2 regions of the Bradyrhizobium sp. SZCCHNGR1005 genome follow, and region 2 is predicted to be linked to the other one. Evidence: predicted binding sites of a transcription regulator. Region 2 holds the regulator's gene; the other holds the start of a gene.
The links. Region 2 encodes PhoB, which activates phosphate uptake and scavenging genes when phosphate is short. Its sites were predicted from a motif close to TGTCATNNANCTGTCAT; they were not measured.

Region 1: a site for PhoB is predicted at 1,447-1,463, ahead of QXZ85_RS33495 (UDP-2,3-diacylglucosamine diphosphatase). Genes of this name have one in related genera too.

Annotation. Positions count from the first base shown of each region.
Region 1 is NZ_JAUEZC010000019.1:18,491-21,836, forward strand. It holds gene QXZ85_RS33490 (threonine/serine dehydratase) at 1-498, opposite strand, end outside; gene QXZ85_RS33495 (UDP-2,3-diacylglucosamine diphosphatase) at 605-1,423, opposite strand; gene QXZ85_RS33500 (hypothetical protein) at 2,457-2,840, shown strand.
Region 2 is NZ_JAUEZC010000006.1:48,824-52,169, reverse strand. It holds gene QXZ85_RS23955 (aspartate aminotransferase family protein) at 1-466, opposite strand, end outside; gene QXZ85_RS23950 (GcrA family cell cycle regulator) at 954-1,466, shown strand; gene phoB (phosphate regulon transcriptional regulator PhoB) at 1,733-2,437, opposite strand; gene phoU (phosphate signaling complex protein PhoU) at 2,453-3,169, opposite strand; gene pstB (phosphate ABC transporter ATP-binding protein PstB) at 3,275-3,346, opposite strand, start outside.

The sequences.
Region 1 (3,346 bases), on a different contig from region 2:
GACGGTGCCCTGACCGGCGATCACCAGCGGATCGTCATAAGGCGGCACCACCGTCGCGCCGCTTTTGCCGGCGATCTCGCGCGCGATCGCCTCGCGGTCCTCGCGATCCCGGTCGTACAGCACGACCTCGGCGCCAAAGGCCTTGGTGCGCTCGCGCTTGGCGGCCGGCGCATCGGTCGGCATCACGATGGTCGCATGCATCTTCAGCAGCTGCGCGGCATGCGCGACTCCCTGGGCATGATTACCCGAGGAGAACGCCACCACGCCATTGCCGCGTGCGCTCTCGGGGATCGACGCCAGTTTATTGTAGGCGCCGCGGAACTTGAACGAGCCGGTCCGCTGCAGCACTTCCGGCTTGACGAAGACGTGCGCGTTCAGCCGCTCGCTGAGCACGGGCGAGGCCAGCAGGGGCGTACGCACCGCGACGGGTGCGAGCACGCGCGCGGCCGCGTCGATGTCGGCCGCAGTGACGGTAGGGATCGAAGCCTGAATGGTCATGCTACGACTTTACCGCGCCCCGGGACCGCCTCGCAAGCCCGCAGGCATCAACCCAGTTCAGGCCACACGGCGGGAGCAGACGGCCCCTGCCCTTGCGGCCCGTTCGTCACGCCGCGGCGCGCGCCGTCACCCGCGGCACGGGGGCCGGTTTGCGCAACTGGTCGGTCCAGGTGATGATCTCGAAGGTACCGTCCTCGTGCTCGGCGAGCGCGGTGCAGCTCTCGACCCAGTCGCCGCAGTTCATGTAGCGGATGCCCTGCTCGTCGCGGATCACGGCGTAATGGATGTGGCCGCAGATCACGCCGTCGCAGCCGTACCGGCGCGCCTCGGCGGCGAGCGCGGTCTCGAACGCGCCGATGTAGTTGACCGCGTTCTTGACCTTCTGCTTGGCCCATTGCGACAGCGACCAATAGGGCACACCGAACATGCGCCGGAAGAAGTTGACGAACCGGTTCATCTGGATGGCGAAGTCGTAGGCCCTGTCGCCGAGATGGGCGAGCCAGCGCGCGTTCTGCACGACGAGGTCGAAGATATCGCCATGGATCACGAGATAGCGGCGACCGTCGGTGCCGGTGTGCACGGTGTTCTCGACCACATCGATGCCGCCGAAATGCGTGCCGTAATAGCCACGCAGGAACTCGTCGTGATTCCCGGGCACATAAACGACCTTGGCGCCCTTGCGCGCCTTGCGCAGCATCTTCTGCACCAGATCGTTATGGGATTGCGGCCAGTGCCAGCTCGACCTCAGCGCCCAGCCATCGACGATGTCGCCGACCAGATAGATCGTATCAGCGTCGTGATGGCGGAGGAAATCGACCAGGAGATTGGCCTGCGAACCGCGGGCCCCAAGATGAACGTCGGAGATGAACAGCGTGCGAAAGCGCCGGTCCGGGCTTTCTTCACCTGCAGCGTTCTCAATTCCCATGCGCGCCCACCTAACAGCTTCTGATGACAAACCAATGACGAGCGACGTCGCTGCTAGCGCGCATCCCCCGTCCGGACCGCTGCTGAAAGCCGCTCGCGTGACGACTCAGGTATCCCTTGCCGTTTACCCGCGATAACAGCGCGATGCGACAATCAGGCGACAGAAGGGGTGCTTTATGGGGGAAATGCCCGCATTGGTTTTGCACAAAGATTCGGCCTTTTTTCCTTGAGCGGCTGACCAAAAGCTTGACTGAGGGTTTCGTTCCATTGCGCCATTTGCGGGCGCAAACGAAGTAACGACGCCACCACATACAATCCCGTTCTCGCGGCGCATGGCGTCCGAGTTTTGCAGCTAGCTCCACCCTCCTATCGATCGGAGGGCACAGGGAAGGCCGGGTATCTGCTGATACCCATGGCCCGCGTGCGAAAGAAAATGCACGCGGCGGTCACCACAGGTCTCAGCCAGATGCTCCGGCCTTCCCTGCGCGATGGCTTTAACGGCTGCTTCATGCTCTCCCCAGGGACCGGCTTTCTTGCCCCTGTAGCGACAACGCGCGTTCCGCGCGTTGCGCAGACATCAGCACCGGGATGTCAGAACCACATGACTTGACCGTGCGCATCAAGCTGTTCGTCGGCGTGGAAGACCACGCTGCAACCCGATGCGCCCACCGCATCCCGCGCTCAACGTTCGTGACGATCGCGAAGCGCCCCTCCTCGTGAGCACGGGACGAGGGAATAGGACACCAATTTCCGAAAAAACGAAAGCCAATTATTTTTCGCGCCGCATCTGGACCAGCCAAATCAGCTTGATCGCTCAGGCGATTTTCGCCCCTGCGCGCGGACGGTTTCGAGGCTTCCGCAGCCTCGCCGAGATACGCTAACCTTATCGTTGCGTCCTGATTTGCCCGACAGACGACGGCCGGGTCGAAACAGATGGCCTCAAGGGTCCCCTTCGGGCTACAGCTTGAATCCAGTTGTGGCGCTTCGGCCGCGCCAGGCCGGCATCGCCAGTGATCATTGGGGGGGGACTGGTCATGACAAGAACGATAGCTGCGGCGCTCGCTCTGGCGCTGCCGATCTCGGCAGCGTCAGCGCAATCAAATCTTCCCGTCGAGCCGGGAGCGGCCGGTCCCAACCCGCCTCTGCAGATCACGACGACGTTCCAGGCCCGGATCGACGGCGCCGCGGACGCACGCGATGTGCCCTCCGCCACGGCCCAGGACACCGCACGCCGCGCGCTCTACACCATGGCGGCCAATGAGTGCGCCATCCTGTCCGAATATTGGCGGGCCGACTGCCGGCTGAGTTCGTTCTATGTCTCCGGACCGCTCGCGCCGTTCAGCGGCCCCGCCGCAATGGTCTCTTCAATGTACGGGACCGCGACCTACGAGCTTCGATTCAGAACGCCGGGGCGATAGCGTGGCGGACCTGCCCCTCCGCTCGAAAGCGAGCCCGTTGCAAAATGGTATGAACGAGCGTCAGAACTGAGAGACTATCAGGGCTCGGTGCTCGGTGATGTCTGCTGTACCACCGAGAGGGGCGGGAGGCGGCCGTGGCCTAACTTCGCCTACGGGCCAAAGGGCGACATTGTGATGAGTGATGCGGTCCGAATCTGATGCGAAATTTCGTCGCGTTAAATTTTCGCGAATGAGCGATTTTGACCATAAGCTCGCGCTGTCCTGCGGCACGCTATCTCCATCACTGCTCTATCCTCGGTATCCATCGGTGACTGAGAGTGTTGTGCTCCCGCCTGATCTTGGGGAGCATCATGCCGAAATTCAGCCCAGCCAAGTTCAGCCTGTCAAGTTGTGGTGGCGCTTCGAAATGGTGGCAGGCGCGCTTTCAGGCGATGAGTTCTGCCTGCTTGATTTTCCCTGGTGCAAAGGATGTCCGAAGGCGCAGCACACAGTCCGGACTTTAGGAA
Region 2 (3,346 bases):
TCGGCGGGCCGAAGCCGTCGAGATATTTGGCCGAGCCGGTGGCCGCGAGCGTCGCCAGCGTGCGGCCGTGGAACGCGCCCTCGAACGTAACGATGCGGTAACGTTCCGGATGCCCCTTGGCGGCGTGATGCTTGCGCGTGATCTTGATCGCGCATTCCATCGCTTCGGCGCCGGAATTGGCGAAGAACACGTAGTCGGCGAAGCTCTGCTCGCACAGCCGCGCCGCAAGCCGCTCGCCGTCCGGGCTCTTGAACAGGTTCGACATGTGCCAGAGCTTGGTCGCCTGCTCCTGCAGCGCCTTCACCAAATGCGGATGCGCGTGACCCAGCGCATTCACGGCGACGCCGGAGGTGAAGTCGAGATAGCGCTCGCCATTGGTCGCGATCAGCCAGGCGCCCTCGCCGCGCTCGAAGGCGAGATCGATCCGGGCAAATACGGGGAGCAGATGCGACGCGACGTCCGTCATGGCTGATCACTTGAGCTGACGGGCCGGTCAAGACGCGCACGAGGAGGCGCAAAGCAGCGCCATCGCGCACCCGGGACCCGGCCCTGGAAAACAAAATGTGCCGCCTTTTCAAGGCGGCACGGACAACTATTGTATGCGCAGGACGTTCGCTGTCAACACGCGTGAGCCAGCCGCCTCAGCGCGGAACAGGTGGGGTTTCCGGTCGATGACAGTGCTAAGCGTTCCCGGTCCACATCGACGGAAGGTGTGGACGGTGGCCCCCGACTCTTGCGCGGGAGTCACGGCATATTGTAGCGTTTTTCGCATCGAGTACGACATCTCGTGCAGCAGGTCTGATCCTTAAGAGTTCGGTGGTTCGGCGTACACGTCCGGGCGCGCATCTCGCGCCCGGCGAGGGCTAAGGGATTCTGCGAGCAGGGATTTTCGTGAGTTTGGCACCGCAGCGCTGTCCCGAAACTGGCCAGCGAAACGCGAAGGGAAAGGTGCGATGACGGTATTGACCTGGTCAGACGATCGCGTCGAGCAGTTGAAAAAGCTCTGGGAGGCCGGACTGTCGGCCAGCCAGATCGCAGCGGAGCTCGGAAATGTGACGCGCAACGCCGTGATCGGCAAGGTCCACAGGCTCGGCCTCTCCGGCCGTGCCAAGAGCCCTGCCGCCGCCGCTCCGCGTCAGCGCAAGGCCCGCCCCGCTCAGCCGATGATGCGGGTGGCCCGCCCGGTGGCGCGCGGCAACACCGCGCTCGCCCAGGTGTTCGAGGTCGAGACGGAGCCCGATCCGATCACCTTCGACAATGTGGTGCCGATGAACCAGCGGCTGTCGCTGCTCGAGCTCCGCGAAGGCACCTGCCACTGGCCGGTCGGCGATCCCGCCAGCGCGGACTTCTTCTTCTGCGGCGGCAAGGCGCTGAACGGCCTGCCCTATTGCGCGCAGCATTCGCGCATCGCCTATCAGCCCGCGGCCGATCGCCGTCGTCACCCCGGCAAGAGCCCGGCACGCTGATCTGTTGCGCATCTTGGACGCGCTGTTAGCTCAGCCATCAGCTGTCGTCCCCGCGAACGCGGGGACCCATAACCACCGGCGGGCGTGGTTATGATGGATGTTAGCTACAGCTGCAGCTCTATCATCAGCATTTGCGGTTATGGGTACCGGCGTTCGCCGGGATGACGGCGGCGCACGTTGCAAGCGCGCTTGTCATGACAAAAAAGGCGGAGCCGAAGCTCCGCCTTTGATCGGGTGCTGTTTGTCGCTGCGCGATCGCCCTCAGCTCACGATTCCGCCTTCGCAAAGCGGTCGTCGAGCGCATAGCCCGCGCCACGCACGGTGCGGATCGGATCCTGTTCGCGTCCCGGATTGAGCAGCTTGCGCAAGCGTCCGATGTGCACGTCCACCGTACGCTCGTCGATGTAGATGTCGCGGCCCCAGACGCTGTCGAGCAGCTGCTCGCGGCTGAACACGCGGCCCGGATGTTCCAGGAAGAACTCGAGCAGCCGATATTCGGTCGGCCCGAGATCGATCGGCCGGCCGGAGCGGGCGACGCGGCGCTTCTCGCGATCGAGCTCGATGTCGCCATAGGCGAGCACGGTGGCGAGCCGTTCGGGGCTCGCGCGACGGAGCAGACCCTTCACGCGGGCCAACAGCTCGGGCACCGAGAACGGCTTGACGATGTAATCGTCCGCCCCGGTGGCGAGCCCGCGGACCCGCTCGCTCTCCTCACCGCGCGCCGTCAGCATGATGATCGGCAGCTGCTTGGTCTCGGGCCGGGCGCGCAGGCGCCGGCACAGCTCGATGCCGGACAGCCCCGGCAGCATCCAGTCCAGCACCACGAGATCGGGCACCCGTTCCTTCAGTCGCGTGTCGGCGTCGTCGCCGCGCGCAACCGTCTCGACCTCGTAACCTTCGGTCTCGAGATTGTAGCGCAGCAGCGTCGTCAGCGCTTCCTCGTCTTCCACAACCAGAATGCGCGCACTCATCGCTCAGCTTCTCTCTCAGTTTCCGGGGGCGGTGGCCGCGAAGGACGTCATGTCGCCCTTCGGACGCTTGTCGATCATCGGCTGGCCTTCGATCATGTAGAACACGGTTTCCGCGATGTTGGTCGCATGATCGCCGATCCGTTCGATGTTCTTGGCGCAGAACATCAGGTGAATGCAGAACGAGATGTTGCGGGGATCTTCCATCATGTAGGTGAGCAGCTCGCGGAACAGCGAGGTGCAGATGGCGTCGACCTCCTCGTCGCCCTTCCACACCGTCATCGCCGCCGGCAGATCGTGGGCGGCATAGGCGTCGAGCACCGACTTGACCTGCGACTGCACCAGGTCGGTCATGTGCTCCAAACCGCGGATCAGCTTCAAGGGATGGAAATCGCTCTCCAGCGCGGCGACGCGCTTGCCGATGTTCTTGGCGAGGTCGCCGATCCGCTCGAGGTCGGTCGCAACCCGCATCGCGCCGACGATCTCGCGCAGGTCCACCGCCATCGGCTGCCGGCGGGCGATGGTGAGCACCGCGCGCTCCTCGATCAGCCGCTGCAGACTGTCGATCTCGGCGTCCGTCTGGATCACCCGCTCGCCGAGCGCGACGTCGCGCCGCACCAGCGCGTCGACGGAATCCACGATCAGCCGCTCGGCCAAGCCGCCCATCTCCGCGACCAGCCGCGTCAGCTCCTGCAGGTCGCTGTCAAACGCCTTGACGGTATGTTCACTGGCCATCTCTATCTCCTCGGCAATGCCGTCGTAGTCCGGCGCGTCAATTCGGGTCTCGCTGCCTCAGCCAACTGCCCCTTGCCGACCGATGCAAGGGGTCCGTTTCCGGCATCAGCCGAAGCGGCCGGTGATGTAGTCCTGGGTCCGCCGATCGCTCGGCGAGGTGAAGATCTTGCTGGTATC